One region of the Marinobacter sp. BSs20148 genome, then DNA from elsewhere that is predicted to be linked to it. Evidence: predicted binding sites of a transcription regulator. Region 1 holds the regulator's gene; the other holds the start of a gene.
What was found. The regulator FliA, encoded in region 1, starts transcription of late flagellar genes. The targets are predictions, from matches to a motif close to CTAAAGTTTNNNNNNNNNNNGCCGNTAA.
Positions count from the first base shown of each region.

Region 2: the regulator FliA is predicted to act here: its motif matches at 1,961-1,988, upstream of MRBBS_RS18265 (methyl-accepting chemotaxis protein).

Region 1 covers NC_018268.1:1,087,803-1,094,528, reverse strand. Annotated here, with positions in the region: gene MRBBS_RS04875 (protein-glutamate methylesterase/protein-glutamine glutaminase) at 1-556, opposite strand, end outside; gene MRBBS_RS04870 (chemotaxis protein CheA) at 652-2,694, opposite strand; gene MRBBS_RS04865 (protein phosphatase CheZ) at 2,711-3,496, opposite strand; gene cheY (chemotaxis response regulator CheY) at 3,517-3,900, opposite strand; gene MRBBS_RS04855 (RNA polymerase sigma factor FliA) at 3,979-4,719, opposite strand; gene MRBBS_RS04850 (MinD/ParA family protein) at 4,747-5,559, opposite strand; gene flhF (flagellar biosynthesis protein FlhF) at 5,662-6,726, opposite strand, start outside.
Region 2 covers NC_018268.1:3,992,124-3,997,831, forward strand. Annotated here, with positions in the region: gene MRBBS_RS18265 (methyl-accepting chemotaxis protein) at 19-1,905, opposite strand; gene MRBBS_RS18270 (PLP-dependent aminotransferase family protein) at 2,040-3,515, opposite strand; gene MRBBS_RS18275 (LysE family translocator) at 3,719-4,342, shown strand; gene MRBBS_RS18280 (LysE family translocator) at 4,619-5,248, shown strand; gene MRBBS_RS18285 (hypothetical protein) at 5,339-5,708, opposite strand, start outside.

The DNA of each region.
Region 1 (6,726 bases):
GCCGGTGATGGCGCTCTGGACTGGCAACCGCTGCTGCAGCCGCGGGGCGCTTAGCTATGGGGCGCCGCTGTACCTCTGGAGTCGCAGCTCGGTCAGCCGCAGCCCCAGCCGATGCCTCTGGTGGTTCCGGGGCGCGAGTGCTCCCAAAGCTTTTGGGCCGGCTACGGGCGATACTAACAACACGTTCTACCAATATTTTTTGTAACTGACTGCTGTTGCCGGCAATTTCCTCGAAATTCTTGGGCAGAAAATCCACGGCTCCAGCTTCCAGCGCATCCAGGGTGACCCGCGCACCATCATAAGTAAGCGACGAAAACATCAACACCGGTATCGGGTGTCTGCGCAGTATTTCCCGCACGGCCGTAATACCGTCCATGACAGGCATTTCGTAATCCATGGTAATCACATCAGGGCGCAGTTTCTCTGCTTGCTCTACCGCTTCGCGGCCGTTACTGGCGGTGCCAACCACGGTGATCTGGCCAGACGCACCCAAGATTTCACTCAGACGTTTACGAAAGAAACTGGAATCATCAACAATCAGCACAGAAACCGTCATTTACTTCTCCGGGCAATGCCTGCCACCCGCCAAACCGGCGGCCGTTCGACAATTAATCGACGATGTATCAACAATAGATCGGCGATGTATCGGCGTTAACTGTAATGTTGCAGCAAACTGGGCACATCGATAATCAGCGCAATCCGGCCATCACCGGTAATGGTGGCGCCAGCCATACCCGGCGTACCCAGCAGCCCGCGCCCGAGAGGTTTAATCACCACTTCTTCCTGGCCTACAAGCTGGTCAACCACGAACCCGACCTGGCGGGTACCCATAGACACAATCACCACGTGGCTGTTTTCCGGCTCAACGTTTCCAGCACCGCCACGAATGAGCCAACGCTTGATGTGAAACAGCGGAAATACCTTGTCGCGCACCACAACACATTCGCGACCATCTACCACGTTGGTCTTGCTCAAATTAAGGTGGAATATTTCCACCACATTAACCAACGGCAGTGCGAACGACTGGTCAGCAAGCATAATCATCAGCGTAGGCATGATGGCCAAAGTCAGTGGCACTTTGATCACAATGCTTGAGCCTTCGCCCAACTTTGACACCACGCTAAGCTGGCCGTTGAGCTGGCTGATTTTCGTTTTCACCACATCCATACCCACACCACGGCCAGACACATCGGAAATTTGGTCTTTAGTGGAAAAACCGGCGGCAAATATCAGGTTGTAGCATTCCTGATCGGTCAGCCGGTCGGCGCCATCCTGGTCGTACATGCCCTTCTCGACGGCTTTGCGGCGCAACACGTCGGCGTTCATACCAGCGCCATCGTCGGTGATCAACAGCAGGATGTGATCACCCTCTTGCTCCGCCGACAAGGTGATGGTGCCAACTCTAGGCTTACCGGCCCGTTCCCGCTCTGCCGGGCTTTCAATGCCGTGGTCCACCGAGTTGCGTACCAGGTGCACCAACGGATCCGACAATGCTTCCACCAGATTCTTGTCAAGATCGGTGTCTTCGCCGTGCATCACCAGATTGATTTCTTTTTTCAGGCTGCGAGCGAGGTCACGTACCACCCGCGGGAAACGACCAAACACTTTCTTAATGGGCTGCATGCGGGTTTGCATGACAGCAGCCTGTAGGTCGGTGGTGACCACATCCAGATTGGCCACTGCTTTGTGCATCTGCTCGTCTTCGCTTTGATCACCTAGGCGTTGCAGGCGGTTCCGCACCAGCACCAGCTCGCCCACCATATTCATGATGTCGTCCAGGCGTTTAGTGTCTACCCGCACGCTGGTTTCCGCAGCGGCATTGGCAGCCTCGCGGGCCGGCGCTTTGGCTTGTGCCGGTTCGGCTGGAGCTTTGGCCACTGATGGAACCTTGGCTGGTTCCGGCTTTTTAGCGGACGCTGGCGCGGTGGACGCAGCCGCAATGGCTGCTGTCGGGCTGCCGCCCTTGCCGTGAAGCTGGTCCAGCAGTGCTTCGAATTCGTCGTTAGATATATCGTTTGGCTGGGCACTGCTGGTCTCAGCCACGGTTTCTTTGGCGGCTGCCGGCGCTGCCGGGGCGCCGGCGAACTGGCCTTTGCCGTGGAGTTGATCTAGAAGAGCTTCGAATTCGTCGTCGTTAATGTCGCCATTGCCGCTTGCAACCGGGCCAACCGCACTGGTTTCGCTAGCAACCGCTGACGCTGTTTCGTCACCGTTCAGGGCGTCGAGCAGCTGTTCGAATTCGTCATCGGTAATGTCGCCCTGGTCAGCGCTGGCGGGCGCAGCTGAATGAATCGCGACTTCGCCTTCAGGCAATGCCAACTGATCCAGCCGCTCAATCAGTTCCTGCGGCGCCGGCGTGGGCGCTTCACGCTGACGCACCTCTTCGAACATGGCATTCACGTTGTCCAGGGTTTCCAGGACGACGTCCATCAGCTCAGAGGTTACTTTGCGCTTGTGGTTGCGCAGGGTGTCGAATACGTTTTCCGCCGAGTGACAGCAGCTTACCAAGGCATCTAACTGCAAGAAGCCTGCTCCGCCTTTGACCGTGTGAAAACCACGAAAGATCGCATTTAGCAAATTGCTGTCGTCAGGATTTTGCTCCAGGTCCACGAGCTGCTCAGACAGCAGCTCAAGAATCTCGCCGGCTTCAACCAGAAAGTCCTGCAGGATTTCTTCATCGCCATCAAACGACATGTTTTTTCCTCATTGTTCAGAAACCAAGACTGGACAACAGGTCATCCACGTCAACCTGACCAGACAACACATCTTTGCGTTTTTCTGGCATTATTTGCGGACCCACACCCTGCTCAGCCGAAGGCTGATTATCCTCCATCTGGTGCACGGTACCGGTCAACTGGTCTACGTGGCCGGCCATCACCACCAGGCTCACCAGGTTGTCTTCCACTTCACGCACTAGGGTGATTACATTTTGAATTACTTGACCTGTCAGGTCTTGATAATCCTGCGCCAATAAAATTTCTGAGAAGTTACCGTAAAGCTTGCCGGCGTCGGTGCTCAACGCCCCCAAAAACTGGTCCATGCGAGCGTGTAACTCGCGGAATTCGGTCGGAGCCATATCCCGCCGCCGCAGACGCTGCCACTGCTGGAGCAGATCCTGGGCTTCCTCTTGCAAATGGCGGGCGACCGGCATGCTTTCTTCCACCAGATCCATGGTGCGATTCGCCGCCTGACCCGTCATTTGCACCACGTATTCCAGGCGATCGGAAGCGTCGGTCATTTTTGACAGTGCTTCTTTCTGTTCGGGGCTGCGCGGATCAATCTGAAAATTACGCATGGCTTCGTGCAGGCTGCGGGTTAGCCGCCCTACTTCGTGGTACAGGCCCTGATCTCGCACTTCTGCAAGCTCGCTGATCAGTGCCATAGCGCGCGCATAATCGCCCGCGCGCACGCTCTCAACCAACCGTTCGGACTGTTGCTTTAATTTTTCCGTCAGCTCTGGTTCCAGGGCATGGCGCTCGCCTGTTGACTTGCTCATGGCTTGTATCCACTCCCCGGTTACTGAATTCGCTCAAAGATTTTTTCGATTTTTTCTTTGAGAACGGCGGCAGTGAACGGCTTTATAATGTAGCCGTTCACACCGGCCTGCGCCGCAGCGACAATCTGGTCGCGCTTGGCTTCGGCCGTCACCATCAGGATCGGCAGGGTTTTCAGCTGATCGTCGGCGCGAACATTCTTGAGCAGGTCAAAACCGGACATGCCGGGCATATTCCAGTCGGTCACCAGAAAGTCGTACTTGCCGGTTTTCAGCATCGGCAATGCCGTATTGCCATCGTCGGCTTCGTCGGTGTTGGTGAAGCCCAAGTCACGCAGCAGGTTTTTGATAATGCGCCGCATCGTGGAAAAATCGTCCACAATAAGGATCTTCATATTTTTGTCCAATGAGGACCTCCAATCGTTGAAATCTATTCGAATCTCGTTGCATCACTGCCCGCAACTCGCGGGCTGCAGGCGCTAGAATTATGTATGGTCTGTTTTCCAGTCGGCTAACCGGCTGCGTAAGCGCAAGGCAGCCTGGCTGTGAATCTGGCTGACCCGGCTTTCGCTGACGTCCAGCACAGCACCGATTTCCCTCAGGTTCAACTCTTCCTGATAATAGAGGCTCAGCACCAGTTTTTCACGTTCTGGCAGGGTTTCAATGGCCGCCGCCAAACTGTTACGGAAGGCGGACTCTGACACCCCGTGCAGCGGATTATCATCCGTCTCTGATTGTTCTATCGGCAGTTCGCCGGAATCATTGAGCTCATCCAGACTGAAAAGCCGACCGCTGTTGGAGTCGGCCAGGCAACTGTGGTATTCCGACAGCGTCATATCCAGCTCAGCAGCCACTTCGACATCGTGGGCTTCGCGGCCTTCGCGGCCCTCTACAGCTTTGATAGCGTTGGAAATGCGACGGGAGTTTCGGTGCACCGAACGCGGAACCCAGTCGCCTTTGCGGATTTCGTCTACCATGGCCCCACGGATTCGAATACCGGCGTAAGTTTCAAAGGTCGCACCTTTACCCGTGGCGTAGCGCTGCGACGCCTCAAGCAAACCAATCATGCCAGCCTGCATCAGATCTTCCAGCTGAACACTGGAGGGCAATCGTGCCAGCAGATGAAGGGCAATTTTCTTGACCAGAGGCGCGTGCTCTTCAATCAGCCAGCAAGCGTCTGAAGCACCCGACCGTTGATAGACTCCGAGATCTTTCACCAGTGTCATAAATCCGCTTTTTGTACGGGATGTGTTTTAAACTTCGACGAGCCGCTCTATAAAGAATTCGAGATGGCCCCGCGGTGATGATGGCAGCGGCCAACTGTCCACTTTTTCAGCGAGAGCCCTTATGGCCAGCGAGGCTTTTGCTTGCGGGTAAGCTTCCAACACCGCTTGCTGACGCCGCACCGCTTTTTTAACGGCCTCGTCAAAAGGCACTATACCTACATATTGTAACGCTACATCCAGAAAACGTTCTGTAACCCGGGTCAGTTTTTCATACAAAAGCCGGCCTTCTTGTTCGGTGTTCACCTGATTGGCCAGAATCCGGAAGCGGTTGGTGTGGTAATCGCGATTCATCAACTTGATTAAGGCGTAGGCATCGGTAATCGAAGTAGGCTCGTCGCACACCACCAGCAGCAGTTCCTGGGATGCCCGCAAAAAGCTGACCACCGATTCGGAGATGCCTGCGGCCGTATCCACAATCAGTATGTCGATCTGGTCGGCGATGTCGCTGAAGGCGTGAATCAGCCCGGCGTGCTCCATAGCACTGAGCTGGGTCATGCGCTGGGTACCTGATGAGGCCGGCACAATCTTGATGCCGCCGGGGCCGTCTACCAGCACATCACGCAAGTCGCAGTCGCCATTGAGTACGTCTTGCAGATTGCGCTTGGTTTTCAAGCCTAACAGCACATCGATGTTGGCAAGCCCCAGGTCGGCGTCTAACAGCACCACCCGACGGCCCTTTTGCGCCAGAGCAATACTCAGGTTGACCGACACATTACTTTTGCCAACGCCACCTTTACCGCCAGTGACCGCAATTACCTGAACCGGATGTGCTTTACTCATACTGATGATGGCCTCTTGCCATGTTTAACCGGGAACGGATGTAGCCGCTGCCCCACTGTTCTTCACTGCCCGCTTGCTGTGATGCTTTTACAACCGGCATTTTTAAGACCCGCTGGCAACTGCCTGCTCCTGCCGCAAACCCTTCAGACGTTCTACACCGAGTTGCACCAGCGCAAGCGCTTTCGCCGGGTGCAAGTCTTGGGGTATTTTCTGGCCGTCGGTGTACCAAGCCACCGGCAGACTGGTTTCCATAACAAATCCCAGCGCTTCGCCCAGAGTCAGAGCCTCGTCGATCTTGGTAATCACACAACCGGCAAGGTTTGCCATCTTATAGCAATGCCATACGGATTTCATAATCCGCGGCTGGCTGGTGGCAGACACCACCAAATGTGTACGGATTTTGTGATGACTGCGGACTAGCTCGGCCAATTGTTCCTGATAGCCCCGATCGGTGCTGGTCAGCCCGGCGGTATCAATCAACACCAGGCGACGATCAGACAACTCATCCAGAATTTCATCCAGCGGGTGGCTTTCATCAACCACCCGAACCGGCACGTTAAGAATACGGCCAAACACAAACAATTGCTCGTGCGCCGCAACCCGATAACGATCAGTGGTAATCAACGCCAGGGAGTCGGCTCCGTGGCGCAGCACGTAACGTGCCGCCAGTTTGCCGATGGTGGTGGTTTTACCCGCTCCAGTAGGTCCAACAAGAGCAAATATGCCGCCTTCATCCAGCCATTCCTGGCGTGGGGTACGCACACCGTTAACCAGCATTTTGAGAGACTGCTTCCAGCCATCCTCCAGGCGCACGGCTTGGTGACGGCGGGCGAGATTGTCAGACAGCTCGCGGCTAAGGCCGAACTCACCCAAACGTTCTGCCAGGCGCTGCTGAAGCGCCGTAACATTGGCGTCAGCACTGGTGTCTTTTAACGCGGCAGGCGCGGTCTGACCGCTCATCAGCTCGCGCAGACTGCTCATTTCAGAACGCATGGCCGCAAGCTCCCCGGCATAACCCGCAGGCTGACCGCTTTGCGCTGCCGCATTTTGGCTACGCTCGTCAGCGCCGGCCGGCAAAGTTATGCCGCCCTCTGCAAACGGATCTGCACTGGTCATGTTAGCAAAGCCATTGACAGTTTCAGCAATGGAACCGTAACCGGCCTGGCT
Region 2 (5,708 bases), 1.2 Mb from region 1:
ACGTCTACGGCTTAACTCTTAAACCCTGAAGCGGGAAACATTCTTGCTTAAAGTTTGGCCAATGGTTTCAATATGACCACTGTAAACATCGTTCTCACTCGCGGCAGCGGAAGCCTCTTGGCCTTGGTCTGCGATGCGCGTGATGGATGCGTTGAGCTCTTCGGTCACTGAGGTTTGCTCTTCAGAAGCCGTCGCAATTTGCATTGTCATCTGGCTAATGGACGTTATTGCATCGGCTACCCGGTTCAATGCATCCATAGCGTCCTGAGCTTTCTCCATGCTGACATTGGAAACAGCCTTAGACGCGTTCATCCCAGCAACAGCATCATTAGCCCCCTTTTGCAGGCGCTCGATCATGCTGTTTATCTCTTTGGTGCTGGTTTGGGTTCTTTGGGCCAAGTTTCGCACCTCGTCCGCTACCACGGCAAACCCGCGGCCGGCGTCGCCCGCACGAGCCGCCTCTATTGCAGCGTTCAGGGCCAGCAAATTGGTTTGTTCTGCAATTCCCTGAATTACTTCAAGCACCGAGGTTATCGAAGTTACATCTTTGCCCAAATTGTTGATGACTTCGGCTGCAGCATTCACTTCTTGCGACAGTTTTCGCACCGCATCTCTGGATTGGTCGACGGTTTCCAATGAAGCTCGGCTTTCCTTATCGGCCGTACTGGCCGCATCGGCTGTTTGCTGAGCATTCTGGGCGATTTCACCTGCGGCTGCGGACATTTCGTTAATAGCAGCTGCCACCATATCCACTTCGGCTTGCTGGCCTTCAACGCTCAACCGGCTTGCGCTGGCGGTTTTTTTCAATGCGACCACATTCGTTGCGAGGTCATCACTGCCACTTAGAACATCGTGCACGACCACTTGAATATTTTCGATAAAGCTATTGAAGCTGCCCGCGAGTTCTCCGAATTCATCCTTGGCACTGGCATCCAGGCGCTGGGTTAAGTCGGCATCACCAGAACTGATGTCTGCCATTGCAGAGTTCAAACGCCGCACTGGGGCCATCAGTATTTTGATACCCGCGTGTAAAATGAACAGCGATACCAGCAAACCCACGAGCGCAATGATCATCCCGGTCGTGCGGGCGCTTTGCATGGGAGCGTTGATTTTGTCGACGTTCACAAAAGTGCCCAGATACCAGTCGACGCCTCGCGCATTCTTAATCGGGTGAAAAGCGACTCGCCACGCCACATCGCCTGATTCATAGAATTGACGAAGCCCGTCAAACTTGGGCGGCACGCCAATCAAATCTTTAATGTTTTCTCCGATCAACTTGCTGTCGGGATGGAACAGGACAACACCTTCATCATTAACCAGGCCCGCGTAGCCAGTGTCTGCAAGCGTTATGGTGCCGAGCATTTTTTTGATAGCGCTCAAGCTTATATCCGCACCTGCCACACCAACGTTACTTCCACCGCTAACAGGCGCCAAAGCGGTAATGATCATTTCGCCGCTCGACGCGTCGCGATATGGCTCGGTAAACGAAGCCTTGCCTTCCGCCATGCCTTTTTTGTACCACGGGCGACCGCGGGGGTCGAAGCCAGCTGGGAGCGTTGCTTCCGCAGCCGTTGACTCCATAAGCATGCGACCCTCTTTATTACCGAGATACACATTAATGAAGCCACCGCCGGTAGAAACGGTTTGTAAAATATTACGCCTCTGTTCATCACTCTGTGCGTTTCCTAGACTTTCCGCCACAGCCTCTGTCATCACCAACCGGGTATTAAGCCATTCGGCGATACTGGACGTGTTCTGCGCCACAGCGTCTTTGATCAGTGCGTCGACGTAGGTGCTCGTTGTGCTTTTCAGCCGCATGTCGCCAACAATGGTAATAGTGCCCATCAAAAGCACTAATATTATGCCAAATGTGACCAAGAGCTTTTGCCCGAAAGTTAGTTGCACAGTATGTCCTCGTCTTTTTGCAGGCGGGTTATAAAGAATACTCATATAGGTAGGCTTATCGGCAGGAACTGCGATGTCTTTAATCAATTTTGCGACTGATTAAAGGCGAACGACAGTAACACGAAGGTCGCTTACTACAGGCAGGTTTTCGCCGCTACTGTTGTTCCTGCTGTCCCGACGCGGACGTCGCTCGGCTCCTGTTCCATGAGTTGGCCGATGGTCTGACCGACCTTCAGCACCGCCATCTCCACTTTGCGAGTGGGCAGGTTGGCGAAGTTCATCCGAATGCAGTTACGGTATTTCCCCGCCGCCGAGAAAATATTGCCGCTCGCCACTTGCACGTTCTGCGCTTCCAACAGGCGATTGAGGGCATAGGTGTCGAACTCTTCCGACAGTTCGATCCACAGCGTAAACCCCCCTTGGGGTTGGCTGACTCGGGTGCCCGCCGGGAAATAGCGGTTGACCCATTCGCTCATCAGGTCGCCGTTGCGCTTGTATTGTTTGCGCATACGACGCAAGTGCTGGTGGTAATTGCCCTTGGCGATGAATTCGGCAACCGCCAACTGGGGTTGTGTCGCCGTGGCGCCCGAGCCAATGTATTTCATGTGCAGCACCTGTGGCAGGTAGCGTCCCGGGGCGATCCAGCCGATCCGAAGGCCGGGTGCCACTGTCTTGGAGAATGAACTGCACAGAAGAACCCGATTGTCCTCATCAAAGGACTTCAGTGAGCGCGGCCGCGGATAGCGATATGATAGATCACCATAGATATCGTCTTCAATGATCGGCACGTCAAAACGCTGGGCCAGGCGGACAAGCTTGAGCTTGCGATCGTCGGGCATGATGTAGCCCAGGGGGTTGTTACAGTTGGCAGTCAATTGGATAACTTTGATCGGCCATTGCTCCATGGCCATTTCCAAGGCTTCCAGGTTGATGCCAGTGACAGGGTCAGTGGGAATCTCCAGTGCCTTGAGGTCGGCGGCCTTGAGAATTTGCGTGATGCCGTGGTAGCTCGGCGAGGCAATGGCAACGATGTCGCCGGGCACGCAAACCGCGCGTATGGCGGTAGACAGGGCTTCCTGGCAACCGCTGGTGACGATTATGTCGGCCGGGGTCAGGCTGCAGCCCGAATCAATGGACAGCCGAGCGATTTGTTCACGCAATGCCAATACGCCCTGGATGTGGTTGTACTGCAGGCTTGCGCTGTCACTGCGCCGGCTGATACGGGCCATTGTGGTCAGCAGCGGCTTGAGGGTCGGCGCGGTTACATCCGGCATGCCGCAACCCAACTGAACGGTACTGGTACTCTGATCGTAGCGCATCAGCTCCCGAACCATGTCCCATTGGGAAATGTTCACTGGCCGCAAGATCGGACGGTCCATTTGCGGTAATGGCGCCACTCGCCTGTCGGCGGGAACGAAATAGCCCGACCTGGCGCGCGGTATCGCCAGCCCGGAACATTCCAATACATGGTAGGCCTGTTGCACGGTTGTCAGGCTGACACCGTGCTCATGGCTGAGGGCGCGTAAAGAGGGTAGGCGCTCGCCAGGCCCGTACAGGCCCTGCTCGATGCGGCTGCTGATGAATTCGGCGAGGTTCAGATAAAGAGTCATAACTCTGACTGTAGCTTTTCGTTTGTTGCTTGAAAAGCGACAGATAGGGGGTTTTTTGAAATTTTTATACGAAAAAAGGCAGTCTGTATTTAAAAAATTCATCACTTCTGTATCTGTAATACACCTCGGTGCCTTGGGATGATATGCCCTATAAAGATCCGCAAGTTCCTGGCGCCGCTGACGCTGATCAATGGAGCGTGACAATGCAGAGTCTCGACTATTACTCGATCATTTTGTTCGTGATCGCCACATGCGTCACGCCAGGACCTAACAACGTAATGTTGATGTCATCGGGGGCGAATTTCGGGATGGGCCGCACGATGCGACATCTGGCAGGGATCAACATCGGTTTTCCGCTAATGTTGATGGCCGTCGGGCTGGGCGCAGGGGACATCTTTCGCCAATACCCAAGGCTGCAGGACGGACTGAAAGTGATAGGCGCCGTGTACCTGCTGTATCTGGCCTACCGGATAGCCAGCACCCCCGTGGTGAACATGGATGATCCGTCGGGCAAGCCCTTGGGGTTCACCGCTGCGGCATTGTTTCAGTGGGTTAACCCGAAAGCCTGGGTGATGGCCGTAGGCGCAGTACTGGCATTCACCTCAACCTTGGGGCCCTTCAGTGTGCAGGTCGTACTGATTGCTCTGCTGTTCTTTTTGTTCGGTTCACCCTGTTCGTTGATTTGGGTATTTTTTGGACAGTATTTGCGACGTTTCCTGAATCGGCCGTCGTGTTTAAAGGCGTTTAATATCACCATGAGCCTGGTGCTATTGATATCGTTAATTCCGGTTTTTAAAAGACTGTCATTTCCGCAATGGGGGTTTTGAACCCACAGAAAAGTTGTTAAGACGCAACCAGTGCGATCAATTTGCACTCGGCGCCTTTGGTCGACAGCGTGCAGATTATCGATGTCGCGCGCTTCCACACAACACGGGGCGAGCGACTGTACAAACAATCTGAGCTGACGCCCTGAATGGGGGAAACCCGCGCCAAGGAGCCAGATCATCGTTGCTTCAGGTAGGTTTTTCGGCAAGCCACTTTAAGCCAGCAATAGCTTGCAGTGTTCACTGTGCGCGCTGACGCGATGGGTATGAGAGGGTTCTATGTTTGAGTTTTCGAGTTTCGCTGCAGCACTGGGAGTTTACGTGATCGGCACCGCAAGCCCGGGGCCAGGCAACCTGGCGATTGCGAATACCTCGCTCAATTACGGGCGCACACCGGGCCTGGCGTTGGCCGCCGGGGTCATTTCCGGGTCGTTGTGCTGGGGTGCAATGACGGCTGCCGGCGTCTCGGCGATGTTGATGTCCAACACGCAGGTGCTGGTGTGGTTGAAAATATTGGGCGCCTGCTATCTGTTCTTCCTGGCCTGGAAGTCGATCCGCGGTGCGCTGGCGCACAACGTCGTGATCGTGGAGCGCACGCAGGACAAACAGACGCGCAACCTAGGCTTCTATTTGCAAGGGCTTGGCATTCACTTGACCAACCCCAAGGCAACCTTGACCTGGTTCACCGTGACCACTGTCGGGCTGAGTGCCAGCGCGCCGATCTGGGCCAGTTTTGTCCTTGTGGCGAGCTGTGCGGTTTTGGGAGGCGTGATTTTCTGCACTTATGCACTGGCCTTCTCCGCGCATTCGGCGGAACGGTTTTTCACCCGTACCCGTAAATCGTTCGGGCTGATTTGCGCGGTCTTTTATTCGATGGTGGCCATCGGTTTTCTCAGCTCGCTATTCTGAAACACCGGAAAAAATTTCATCCATAAAACGCAAAACTATCATGCACTTCCGGGCACTAACTTGGCAATTGCCTGACTGTAGTGAAAACAGTTAGTGCAGCACATCCCGGTTATCGGGGGCAGTAGAGCCAAGCGTATCAAACTCACCTTTGCCTTCGGGCTTTATATCTTCTGCATTTCTGGATACCGTCTTATTAATCGGCATGCTTAACATGAGTTTTGCTGAGCTTTCGACGTCAAAATCAACCAGTTCAATGCGCTCAATCAGAATGCTTCGAGCGTCGAATTCTTGCTGGGTTATATCCGTAATTGGAAATGAAAAATTCGCGCGTTCTCCTGCACGCATCTCCTTATTTCGCAATGTAGCTATTGTTTCTCCGTTGCGCAAATACGTTACTCTGACAACCAGAAACGTCGCCGTTTGCGCTAAAACGGAAACGCTTATATCCACGTTCGTCATT